Regions from separate parts of the Blautia sp. AF19-1 genome, predicted to be linked through region 1. Evidence: predicted binding sites of a transcription regulator. Region 1 holds the regulator's gene; each other region holds the start of a gene.
What was found. Region 1 encodes Rex, which represses fermentation and respiration genes when NADH is low (regulators of the CRP and FNR family bind a similar motif). Its sites were predicted from a motif close to ATTGTTAANTANTTAACAAT; they were not measured.
Positions count from the first base shown of each region.

Region 2: DWX26_RS00410 (L-lactate dehydrogenase) is a predicted target of Rex. The motif match lies at 1,734-1,753, and genes of this name have one in related genera.
Region 3: pckA (phosphoenolpyruvate carboxykinase (ATP)) is a predicted target of Rex. The motif match lies at 909-928, and genes of this name have one in related genera.
Region 4: fucO (lactaldehyde reductase) is a predicted target of Rex. The motif match lies at 1,382-1,401, and genes of this name have one in related genera.

Region 1 is NZ_QUGQ01000005.1:14,319-17,471, reverse strand. Features, by position in the region: gene DWX26_RS17355 (hypothetical protein) at 1-8, opposite strand, end outside; gene DWX26_RS04250 (bifunctional ADP-dependent NAD(P)H-hydrate dehydratase/NAD(P)H-hydrate epimerase) at 72-1,580, opposite strand; gene DWX26_RS04245 (redox-sensing transcriptional repressor Rex) at 1,670-2,326, opposite strand; gene abc-f (ribosomal protection-like ABC-F family protein) at 2,481-3,153, shown strand, end outside.
Region 2 is NZ_QUGQ01000001.1:87,908-91,060, forward strand. Features, by position in the region: gene DWX26_RS00405 (CoB--CoM heterodisulfide reductase iron-sulfur subunit B family protein) at 1-506, opposite strand, end outside; gene DWX26_RS00410 (L-lactate dehydrogenase) at 713-1,660, opposite strand; gene DWX26_RS00415 (Mur ligase family protein) at 2,164-3,153, opposite strand, start outside.
Region 3 is NZ_QUGQ01000013.1:6,145-9,297, forward strand. Features, by position in the region: gene DWX26_RS09875 (MATE family efflux transporter) at 1-885, opposite strand, end outside; gene pckA (phosphoenolpyruvate carboxykinase (ATP)) at 1,200-2,804, shown strand; gene DWX26_RS09890 (AAA family ATPase) at 3,045-3,153, opposite strand, start outside.
Region 4 is NZ_QUGQ01000024.1:15,443-18,595, forward strand. Features, by position in the region: partial or broken gene codB (cytosine permease) at 1-505, shown strand, start outside; gene DWX26_RS14315 (TetR/AcrR family transcriptional regulator C-terminal domain-containing protein) at 641-1,222, shown strand; gene DWX26_RS17955 (DUF6783 domain-containing protein) at 1,228-1,335, shown strand; gene fucO (lactaldehyde reductase) at 1,446-2,594, shown strand; gene tig (trigger factor) at 2,833-3,153, opposite strand, start outside.

The DNA.
Region 1 (3,153 bases):
AATTTCATCCGGCACTTCAAAAAAGTCCGCCCGGAGTCCTTTTGGGAACCCGTGATTCTGATCTGCTTTGCTCAGATTGACTGCAATCCTCTGATAATCTCGGATGCTGTTACATAGGAAGCACTGCTTTTTTCTTCCGCAGCCTCTCCCGCCTTTCCATGCGCATATGCCGCCAGTGCCGCTGTTTTGGCAAGGCTGATTTTTTTCTCATTTTTTTCACACTGACGTTTTGCTGCAAAGGCGCCTGTGATTCCCGCGAGCACATCGCCGCTTCCCGCCGTCGCAAGCGCACTGCTTCCGCTTGTGTTTATGTAATACTGCTCACGCCCTTCCTCTGCTGTCACGGTTACGGAATCCTTTCGTACACAGCAGGCCTGGTATTTTTCGGCTGCCCTTCCGGCGCTTCCTGCCGGCTCACGCTGGCATTCTGCAATGGTCGTGTGCAGCAGCCGTGCAAGCTCTCCTACATGAGGCGTTAAAATTTTTTCTGCCCGGCAGCCCGAAAGAATCTCTGCATCTTCTGCAATCAGGTTCAGCGCATCTGCATCCAGAACAAGAGGAACTTCTGTGTGCTGCACCGTAAAAACGAGCAGTTCTTTTGCCGTCCGGCTTTTGGAAAGCCCCGGTCCCGCAACAACAGCGTCCGCCCAGGCGAGATCCTGCAGCAGGGCTTCTTCCGGAAGCGGCTCATCCTCCTTCCAGAAATCCGCCATTGCTTCCGGCAGGGCACAGAAAAGCGGCGTACGGTTTCTTTCCTCTGTCACAACCTTTACCATGCCGGCACCGGATGCAAGGACTGCCCTGGCACACAAAACAGCGGCTCCGCACATGGCACCGGAACCGGCAAGTACCAGCACCTTTCCGAAGGTTCCCTTATTTCCCATCGGCGTGCGGGTAAGAAACCGGTCCAGATCTTCTTTTTCCACTGAACCGTACCAGGGCGTCTCCTCTTCTCCTGCATCAAAGCCGATTCCGATATCACGGACCAGGACCTCTCCGGCATATCGTTTTCCGGGATCAAAAAGAAGCCCTGGCTTTGCACAGGCAAATGTCACCGTGGCTCTGGCTTTCACCGCCGCATCAAGGACCTCTCCGGTATCCGTGTGGATCCCCGAAGGGATGTCCACGGCAAGAACAGGAACACCGCTTGCGCAGATTGCTTCCACTGCCCTCCGGTACTCCCCTGCCAGCGAACGGGATACGCCAATTCCAAAGATGGCATCTATGATAACAGTATATTCCCGGAAATCCGGATTCTTAACCTCACGGACCCCATAATTTTCCGCAATTTTCTTCTGTGCTCTCATGCCTTCACTGTATTTTTCCGGATTTCCAAGACAGAACAGTTCCGCATCCACCCCTTTCGTCTTTAAAATCCGTGCAATTGCCGCACCGTCCCCTCCATTATTTCCGGGACCGCACACAGCAAGGACTTTTCCTGTATCCCATGTTCCATTTTGAAGCTCCTCCACGCAGGACAGCGCCGCGCGCTCCATCAGTACCAGGGACGGTACCCCCATGGTTTCGATCGTATTGCGGTCTGCCTGCTTCATCTGTGCTGCTGTAAGAATCCGTTTCATCGCTTTTCCTCCTTTTCCTGCCTTATCCGGAAAGTGAACAGAAAAAGTCTCCGGTTTCCCGAAGACTCTCCTGCTTTTGTTTTGGTTTCTTAATTGTTCTTTGGATGCTCCGCCTCATATCTGGTCAGATTGTAGGAGAGACGCATCAGACTTTCGGAAAGATGGACGTTCTCGACGATCACATCTTTCGGAAGTTTTAAGTTTAGATCGGTATGTGCAAAATTCCAGATTGCTTTTACACCGTTGTCCACGAGAATCTCTGCCATCTCTACCGCTTTTGCTTTTGGCAGTGTCAAAGCCGCAATCTCTACATGGTGTTCCTTGATAAATTCCGGAAGCTCGTCCGCCATGCGGATTTCAATTCCGCGCACGGAGATTCCTTTTAATACCGGGTTGACGTCAAAAATACCGACCGTTTTGAATCCGCTTCTTTCAAAGGCCGCATAATTGGCAAGTGCCTGTCCCAGATTTCCGGCTCCGACAAAAATCATATTGTGGACTCTGTCCAGACCTAAGATTTTTCCAATCTCGCTGTACAGATACCGCACGTTATAACCATACCCCTGCTGGCCGAAGCCGCCGAAATTATTTAAATCCTGGCGAATCTGGGAAGCTGTCACTTTCATCCGCTCGCTCAGCTCACCGGAAGAGATCCGTTCTACTCCGTCCTCCAGCAATTCGCCCAGGTAACGATAATATCTAGGAAGTCTTTTGATAACTGCCCGCGAAATTCCTTTTTCTTCCAAGATAAATTCCTCCTTATTTACACCTGCATATATTCATATTATATATGGTTGATAGAAAATTGTCAAAGATTTCTTGAAATTTTGTGTATTACTCTCTATAATAAGGATGGTGTATTATGTCAAAATACAGAAATATGTTATCTGGAGGAACCACATGATTCTTGCATGTCAGAATATCTCGAAAGCATTCGGGACAACGGAAATTATCAAAAATGCATCTTTTCATATAGAAGAACGCGAAAAAGCCGCACTGGTCGGCATCAACGGTGCCGGAAAATCGACGCTGTTAAAAATCATCATCGGCGAAATGAGGGCCGATGAGGGAGAGGTCATCCTCTCCAAAGGAAAGACGATGGGCTATCTCGCCCAGCATCAGGATCTGACCGGACACCTTTCCATTTACCAGGAAGTGCTGACCGCGAAACAGAATCTGATTGATATGGAGGAACGCCTCCGTCAGATGGAAAGTGATATGAATACAAAATCCGGTGCAGAGCTGGATGAACTTCTTTCCACCTACACCCGCCTCTCCCATACCTTTGAACTGGAAAACGGATACGCGTACCGCAGTGAAGTCGTCGGTGTTTTAAAAGGTCTTGGCTTTTCCGAGAGCGATTTTGAAAAACAGGTGGACTCCCTCTCCGGCGGTCAGAAGACCCGCGTGGCACTTGGTAAACTGCTGCTCACCAAACCGGACATCATTCTGCTCGACGAGCCGACCAACCACCTCGATATGGACTCGATCTCCTGGCTCGAAACGTATCTTTTAAATTACAGCGGAGCCGTCCTGATCGTCTCCCATGACCGTTACTTTCTCGACCGCGTTG
Region 2 (3,153 bases), on a different contig from region 1:
GGGTTCTCCGGATCATCGAACTGCATTGTGGTGCTCGGACGAAGCAGCATACAGCCGTAATATGCGCCGATTTTTCTTCCTTTTAATGGATTTACCACTTTCTCTTTGATCTTGTCAAATCCAACGACGTCACGCAGCACTTCCAGATAATGAAGTACTTTCGTTTCGCCAAGATATGGCTCGGAAAGAGCCATGTAGTTGTTTACTTTTGTCTGAATGTCTTCTACATTCGCCATGTCATCGTTTACGCGTTTGATCACGTGATGACAGGCGGAACAGACTGTGATCAGATCCTGTCCTTTTTCTTTGGCGTCTGCTAAGGCGCGAACCGAAGAAAGTTTTGTGGCGATTTCATCGGATGCCTGTGGATACACAGCTCCGCAGCACTGCCAGTTTTCAATTTCTTCCAGTTCAAATCCCAGAACTTTTGCGCACTCTCTGGCATAGTGATCCAGATCTTTTGCTTTGTTCTTCAGCGTACAGCCCGGAAAATAACTGTAGGTCATGGAATTGCTCCTTTCTTACTTGCTCCTGTTGGTTTCCATTTTTCCTGCGGTATCTTCTGTCCGGCACCGGAAAAGTTTCCGGTACTCTTTTTATGTACACCCGGCGGAAAATTTCTTCAGGCGCACGTTAAGGCAGTGGGAGATACCGCTCTTTCGCACTTTCTGCCACTGCCATAAATTTTATGTTTTGAGCTTATTGCCCGCTCTTAGTGCTCGATCTGTGCGATAACTGCTTTTAATGCGTCGGCACTTGCTTTGAGTTTTTCTACTTCCTCTTTTGTCATACGCATCGGAATCTTGCCCTGTACGCCTTTCGGTCCAACGAGGGTCAGTGTGCTTAAGCATACATCCTCGATGCCGTACTCACCGTGCATCATGGAAGATACGGTTGCTACAGAATCGGAAGAAGAAAGAATGGTTGCTACCAGTTTGCATACTGCAACAGATACTGCATAGAAAGTAGCTCCTTTGTTTGCAATAACCTGTCCGCCGGAAGTTCTTACGTACTCCAGCATAGCATCTTTGTCGATCTTGGTTACGTTCCTGCCCATTTTTTCTACGGTCTCGTAGTACTCGTCCAGACTGACACCGGAAACGTAAGCGCCGCTCCACGGAATGAAGGAAGTATCGCCGTGCTCACCGAATACGTAAGCGTGGATGTTTTTCTGGGCAATGTTGAGGTGTTCAGACAGTCCGCAGCGAAGTCTCGCGGAATCCAGCATGGTACCAGAACCAAGGATCTGGTTTTCCGGAAGTCCGGAGATCTTTGTAAACACGTAGGTCATGATATCAACCGGGTTGCTTACAATGATGTAGATGGCATTCGGAGCCGCTTTTACGATTTCCGGTGTGATGGATTTTAAGATGTTTACATTGGTCTGGGTCAGCTCAATACGGGTCTGGCCAGGCTTTCTTGCAATACCGGAAGTAATAATTACGATATCAGAGTCCTTGGCATCCTCATACTCACCTGCGATGATGGAGACCGGATCGCGGAAGCAGGTACCCTGCGCGATATCCATAACCTCTCCCTCTACTTTTTTCTTGTTAATATCGATGAGAACAATCTCAGACGCGATGTCTTCGTTCGACAGTGTATAGGCGATCGTAGATCCAACGCTTCCAGCTCCAATGATGGTAATCTTGCTGCTCATAAATACTCCTTTCTAAAATACCCCTAGTTGGTTTTTGTGATTGATAAATTTTTCACTTTCCTTATCATAGCACTATGACAAGAATTTAACAAGTGTTTTTTTCGAGCATTTTCGTGAAATCTTTTTTCTCACTGAGCCCGTACGCTTCCAGAAGGGGTGTTCTGGATATATTTCAATACAATTATACCATTTTTTGTTCTTTTTCACAAGAATTCTTTCCAAAAACTTACAGCTTTGTCCTTCATCCCGCAGAATTCGTCTTTTTCCGCATGGTTCCCGGGTTTTTGCTTTCTGTGTTTAGTTTCACACGTCTAACTTTCGTTCGTTATATTTTTAACAACTTTTCGTCATACGGGCTAGTTTCTGTCCTTCTTTTCTACATTTTGTAGGATGTATCCGCCAAATTTCCTGTCTGATTTTCATTTCTGCTGCCGCCAGACGCAAAAAAGACACGGATTTTTCTGTTCCGTGTCTTTTTTGCTCTGTTTTTTCTGTTTTTGCTTCTATTCTTCTGTTTCACGAGCCGTTGCCGCTTCGGCAAATGCATTTCCATATTCGGCAAGCGCCTCTTTTGCATAGACGGCATCTGACCGGTACGGCACATTTCTGTTTCCGACGTGCATCGTCACGTCCGCGCCTTTTCCAAGGATCAGAACAACCTCTCCCGGTACGGCGCCAAGAATCGCCTCCCGGATTGCTGCTCCGCGGTCCATGCGGATCTGGAAGGATGCACCTTCCTTTGCTATGTACCCGCCGATCTCCTCACAGATCGCCTGCGGATCTTCGTTTCCCGGATCATCCGGTACGAGGAAAATCCGGTCCGCCCGTTTTCCGGAAATCTCACCCATATCTTTTCTGCGGTTGAATGCTTTTCCGCCCGGGGTTCCGAACACAACGCTTACGCGGCTCCCCGGGTATTCGAGTGCTACGGTATCAAACATTTTTTCAAAACTCAGGCCATTGTGCGCGAAATCCACGATCGCCGTGACCTCGCCCGCGCTGCTCTCATACGTCTCCATCCTTCCCGGAACGGTGACGCCAAGGAGGCTTTCCTTGATCAGCGAAACCGGGATTCCCATCGACCAGGCAGCCGCAATGGCAGCTACGGCATTCTCCACATTGAAGGCTCCGTGCACCGGCAGGGTAAAATCTTCCGAGAAATCCGGTCCTGCCACATGGAAATAGAATTTTCCTCTGCCCGGCTTGATATCACTCACGCGGATTACAGCATTTTCTTTTGATCCAAACGTAACGACGCGCTCACATTTTGCCGCAGCTTTCAGGATTTCCCCGATATGGTCGCTGTCCAGGTTCACGCAGGCGCAGGTGCAGCGGTCGAAGATCTTTAATTTCGACTGGAAATAATCATCAAAATCCTTGTGCTCCGTCGGGCTGATGTGGTCCTTGGAGATGTTCAGGAAAATGGCGGTATCAAAATGCGTGTTTCCGACTCTCTCGTATTTGAGCGCCTGGGAGGATACTTCCATCACCAT
Region 3 (3,153 bases), on a different contig from region 1:
AGTGGAGTAGGCATTTCCGAAATCCTGCACCGGCAGATAGGCAAAGGTATCAATTTTCACCGCGGCCGCAAATGCCGCCATGACCGCCGGACCGAAGCTGTTGACGAGCCCCTGTACCATTAGAATGCCGAAATTCATGACCGACTGCTGAATGCAGGTCATCGAAGAAAGATTCAGAATCTCTTTTAAAATGGAATGGCTGAAACGCCATTCTTTTTTTGACGGCAGCCACATGCGGCAGCGGAGCAGTACATAGAGCAGAATACCGACGGCGGACACATACTGCGCAAGAACCGTAGCGAGCGCTGCGCCTGCGATGCCGAACGGCAGTACAGCGACAAAGAGCAGATCCAGTGCAATGTTCAGCACAGCAGAGACAGCGAGAAAAATCAGCGGCACAGAAGAGTTTCCGAGCGCGCGCAGCATACAGGAAAAGAAATTGTATACGGATGTTGCAATAAGGCCGGCAAAGATAATCAGAAGATACGCCTGCATGCCGGGACGGACTTCATCCGGGACGCGAAGAAACGTAAGGATCGGCTCGATGCCTGCATAAACAGCGAGATTCAGCACGAGCGTAACGGCAAGGATCAGCAGAAACGCGTGGAGAATCGAAAGTTTTAAAGAAGAAAGATCTTTTCGTCCCTGATAAATCGAAAAGAGCGCACCGGCGCCCATCGACAGGCCGAGAAAAATGGAAGTCAGAAACGTCATCAGCGTATAGGAGGAGCCGACGGCGGCGAGCGCATTGCTTCCGAGAACGCGTCCGACGATCAGGGTGTCGGCAATGTTGTAAAACTGCTGCAACAGATTTCCTGCGATCATCGGCAGGGCAAACAGGATAAGAGAGCGGGAGATTTTCCCGCGGGTCAGATCGTAATACATAAAGAAACTTCTTTCCGAACATAATTGTTAATATTATAACATAAAAAATCAAAAAATGTCAATTTGCAGGATGAAGTGTACAAAAGTGCAATTGTCAGAAAATTTCGAAAAATCGAAGTTTATAAAATTTTTACAGATTTTGGGACACGTTCTGTAAAAAAACGGAAGATTTTCAGTTGATTTTTTTGGCCTTTTATGTATAATTAGAGTAGAAGAGGCCGGCTGGTCCGGTTTCTTCTAAAGGATACCTTCAAATTTTTGCATTTTGCAGAATGAAGCAGTATTACTATCAAAGGAAAGAGGTTAATTACAAGATGGCACAGATCGATTTAACAAAGTATGGCATCACCGGTACCACAGAAATTGTGTACAACCCTTCTTATGAGCAGTTATTTGAGGAAGAGACAAAACCAGAGCTGGAAGGCTATGAAAAAGGCCGGGAGACAGAGCTTGGTGCAGTTAACGTTATGACCGGTATCTATACAGGCCGTTCACCGAAAGACAAATACATCGTTGTGGACGAGAATTCGAAAGATACTGTATGGTGGACTTCCGATGAGTACAAAAACGATAACCATCCGGCAACCCAGGAAGCATGGGCAGCAGTAAAAGAGATCGCAAAAAAAGAGCTCTCCAACAAAAGACTGTTCGTTGTAGATGCATTCTGCGGTGCAAATAAAGATACCCGTATGGCTATCCGCTTCATCGTTGAGGTAGCTTGGCAGGCACATTTCGTAACTAACATGTTCATCAAACCTACAGCAGAAGAGCTTGAGAACTTCGAGCCGGATTTCGTTGTATACAACGCATCCAAAGCAAAAGTTGAGAATTACAAAGAGCTGGGTCTGAACTCTGAGACAGCAGTAGTATTCAACATCACAAGCCGTGAGCAGGTTATCATCAACACATGGTACGGCGGAGAGATGAAGAAAGGTATGTTCTCCATGATGAACTACTATCTGCCGCTGAAAGGCATCGCTTCCATGCACTGCTCTGCAAACACAGACCTGAACGGTGAGAACACTGCAATCTTCTTTGGACTTTCCGGAACAGGAAAAACAACACTTTCCACAGACCCGAAACGTCTTCTGATCGGTGATGACGAGCACGGCTGGGACGACAACGGAGTATTCAACTTCGAGGGCGGCTGCTATGCAAAAGTTATCAACCTGGACAAAGAGTCTGAGCCGGATATCTACAATGCGATCAGACGTGACGCTCTGCTTGAGAACGTTACTGTTGATGCAGAAGGCAAAATTGACTTCAATGATAAGAGCGTAACCGAGAATACTCGTGTATCTTATCCGATCAACCACATTGAGAACATCGTTCGCCCGATTTCTTCTGCACCGGCAGCTAAGAATGTTATTTTCCTGTCCGCAGACGCATTCGGCGTACTTCCGCCAGTATCTATTCTGACACCAGAGCAGACTCAGTACTATTTCCTGTCCGGATTTACTGCAAAACTTGCAGGAACCGAGCGCGGAATTACCGAGCCGACTCCTACCTTCTCTGCATGCTTCGGCCAGGCATTCCTGGAGCTGCACCCAACCAAATATGCAGAAGAGCTTGTTAAGAAAATGGAGAAGAGCGGAGCAAAAGCATACCTGGTTAACACAGGCTGGAACGGAACCGGAAAACGTATCTCCATCCGTGATACCCGTGGAATCATCGATGCAATCTTAAGCGGTGCTATCAACGAAGCTCCGACGAAGACTATTCCGTACTTCAACTTCGAAGTTCCGACTGAACTTCCGGGCGTTGATCCGGCTATCCTGGATCCTCGCGATACCTATGCTGATGCTTCCGAGTGGGAGACCAAAGCACTGGATCTGGCTGAAAGATTCATCAAGAACTTTGCAAAATATGAAGGAAACGCTGCTGGTAAAGCACTTGTTTCCGCTGGTCCGCAGAAATAAATTTTCTGAATTGACCGAAAGGAAGCCCCTGACATGAAAGTGTCAGGGGCTTTCTTTTATGAAAATATCTGGAGAAATAAAATAGTTTCCTGCCCGAAAGTACAGACTGATGGGACAGGAAACTATTTTACAGCACACTCTAAAATAATGCAAAAAATTTCAGCACCACAGAGCGTGAATTGTTGCGTCACTGGTTTTCGCCGTACCCTGATACGCCTTCAAAATAGAAAATAAGGCAGATCAGCAGGACAAGAGCAGTTCACGTACCATTTCTGCATCAAAGGTAACAGAGGAAACATGGTTGACTTCTATCTGATATAACGCATTTGCTGCGATATGCTCAGCAGCC
Region 4 (3,153 bases), on a different contig from region 1:
GATGTTTTTCTTCGGTGCTGTTTCCTCGATCTTTGTCGGCGGAAACGATATCTTCGAGGTTATGGTCCGCCTGAACCTGTTCTACCTGGCTGTTCTCGTTCTCGGTCTTAATATCTGGACTACAAACGATAACGCCCTGTACACCGCAGGTCTTGGTCTTGCCAACATCTTCCATCAGAGGAAAAAACCGATGGTTCTCCTTTCCGGTATCATCGGAACGGTTGCCTCCGTATGGCTGTACTACAACTTCTGCGGCTGGCTCAACATTCTGAATTGTACCCTGCCGCCGGTCGGCACGATTCTGGTACTCGCCTACTTCATGAACAAAGAGGACTTTGAAACCGATCAGCCGAAGCTTAAAACCGTAGACTGGTTTGCGGTTGCCGGTGTCATTCTCGGTGCCATTGTTGCGAACCTCTTACACTGGGGCATCGCTTCCATCAACGGCATGGCTGTTGCCGCTGTATGCTACTGTGTCGGACAGGCCGTAAACAAAAGAAAATAACAATAACGCCCTTGGCATGTTTCTCGCTTTCATCCTGGAAACATGTTCAGGGCTTTTTATTTCTTCTGATTCGCGTTATAATGTATGCATAACTCTGCATAGTTACAATTTTCGAAACGAAAGGAAACTGCCCGGATGATCCATTCCACCGTATCTGCTCCCAAAGGAGAAAAAACAAAATACCGTCTTGCCGAATCCATGAAGGAGTGCATGAAAACAACACCCGTTGAAGAGATCACCGTGCGCCAGATCTGTGAAATCTGTGGTGTTACCCGCCAGACCTTCTACCGCAATTTTCTCGACAAATACGATCTGATCAACTGGTATTTTGATAAATTACTGACAAAATCCTTCGAACATATGGGTCGCGGAACGACCGTTTTTGACAGTCTGGAAAAGAAATTTACCTATATTCAGAAAGAAAAAGCTTTTTTCGCCGCTGCCTTCCGCTACGACAAGCAGAATTCTCTGCGTGAGCACGATTTCGACCTGATTCTCGCGTTCTACGAAAATCTGATTCACGAAAAAAGCGGCAGTCCGGTTTCACCGGAAATGCATTTTCTTCTCGAGATGTACTGTCAGGGTTCCATCACCATGACCGTAAAATGGGTGCTTACCGGCATGGATCTGACACCTTCCGAGTTTGCCGCTCTTCTCGTCCGAGCAATGCCGGAAGACTTAAAAAAACTGTTCCGGAATCTGCAGCTGCTCTCTTAGAGCGCGTGTCAAAGTGGGACTTGCAGATTGCGGAAATGGTTTTTCAGACACGCTCTGGTTATTTTTCACAAATTTTGTTCTGTTGTTTTTGTCACAATGGCGATTTTTTTTAAAGTGTTACACTTCGCTTCTTCTGTCACTTTCTTTTTCCCTTCCGGATTTGTTAATATAATAACAAGTTCAGTAAAACCATTCATTCATTTTAGAAGGGAGTTTTTCAATCATGGCAAATCGTATTAATTTAAATGCAACCTCTTATCACGGAGCAGGCGCTATTGCCGAGATCGCAAATGAAGCAAAGGCACACGGCTTCAAGAAAGCTTTCGTATGCTCTGACCCGGATCTGATTAAATTCAACGTTACTTCCAAAGTAACCGATATTCTGACCGCAAACGGACTCGACTATGAGCTTTACAGCGATATCAAACCAAACCCGACCATCGAAAACGTAAAACACGGCGTAGAAGCTTTCAAGGCATCTGGCGCTGACTATCTGATCGCCATCGGCGGCGGCTCTTCTATGGATACCTCCAAAGCCATCGGTATCATCATCGCAAACCCGGAGTTTGAGGATGTCAGAAGCCTTGAGGGCACCGCACCGACCAAAAATCCATGTGTACCGATCATCGCCGTTCCGACTACAGCCGGTACTGCTGCAGAGGTTACCATCAACTACGTTATCACCGACGTAGAAAGAAAACGTAAATTCGTATGCGTTGACCCGCATGATATGCCGATCATCGCAGTTGTTGACCCGGATATGATGTCCTCCATGCCGAAAGGCCTGACCGCTTCCACCGGTATGGACGCTCTGACTCACGCAATCGAAGGCTACACCACAAAAGCTGCATGGGAAATGACTGACATGTTCCATCTGAAAGCCATCGAACTCATCTCCAAATCTCTGCGCGGTGCTGTCGCAAACACCAAAGAGGGACGCGAAGGAATGGCTCTTGGCCAGTACATCGCAGGTATGGGCTTCTCCAACGTAGGTCTTGGAATCGCTCACTCCATGGCACACACCCTTGGTGCTGTTTATGATACCCCACACGGTGTTGCATGTGCCATGATGCTTCCGATCGTTATGGAATACAACCAGGAGTGCACCGGTGAGAAATACCGCGAAATCGCACGTGCCATGGGCGTTGCAGGTGTAGATGAAATGACTCAGGAAGAGTACAGAAAAGCAGCGATTGATGCTGTTAAGAAGCTGTCCGCAGACGTTGGAATCCCATCTGTTCTCGAGGCAGTCAAAGAAGAAGATCTGCAGTTCCTTGCAGATTCCGCACACGCAGATGCCTGCGCACCGGGCAACCCGAAGGATGCAAGCGTAGAAGATCTGAAGGATCTGTTCCGTAAAATCATGGCATAACGAACATAATTCGTTTCCCACATGCGAAGCGGATATTCGCAATCCGCTTCGCTACTTGCTCATAACCGAATAACTGCTCCGCAGTTTATCAGAAGGAGCTTGCACTCCTTCTGATACAAGCAAGTCCCCACCCACTGCTTATTGCTTTTCGCAATGGAAGCAGGGGACTTACTTGATTCGGTTAAATCACCCCGGAAAACAGAAGTTTTCATCCTGTTTTCCGGGGTGATTTTTCTTTTTATTTTACTGTATTTCCGTCTGCATCCACAGTCACGGTATTGACTGTTGCATTGTCGAGAACCATATTGATCATGCGCTCCATCATGATGTTGCGCACTACCGTATCTTCCCCGTAATAGTCATTGGCTGCTTTCAGGAAATCTTCCTGCGACATATTGGCATTGGCTGCCTCATCGTTTAAGATCTGCTGGTAATCCTGGTCATCTGTTGTCCAGCCTTCTGCCTCTTTTACGGCATCCAGAAGAAGGGCACTTTTTGCCATCGTTCCTGCATACGTTGCTTTCTCCTGATTGTAGGTCGCTCTGTCCGCATACTGCTC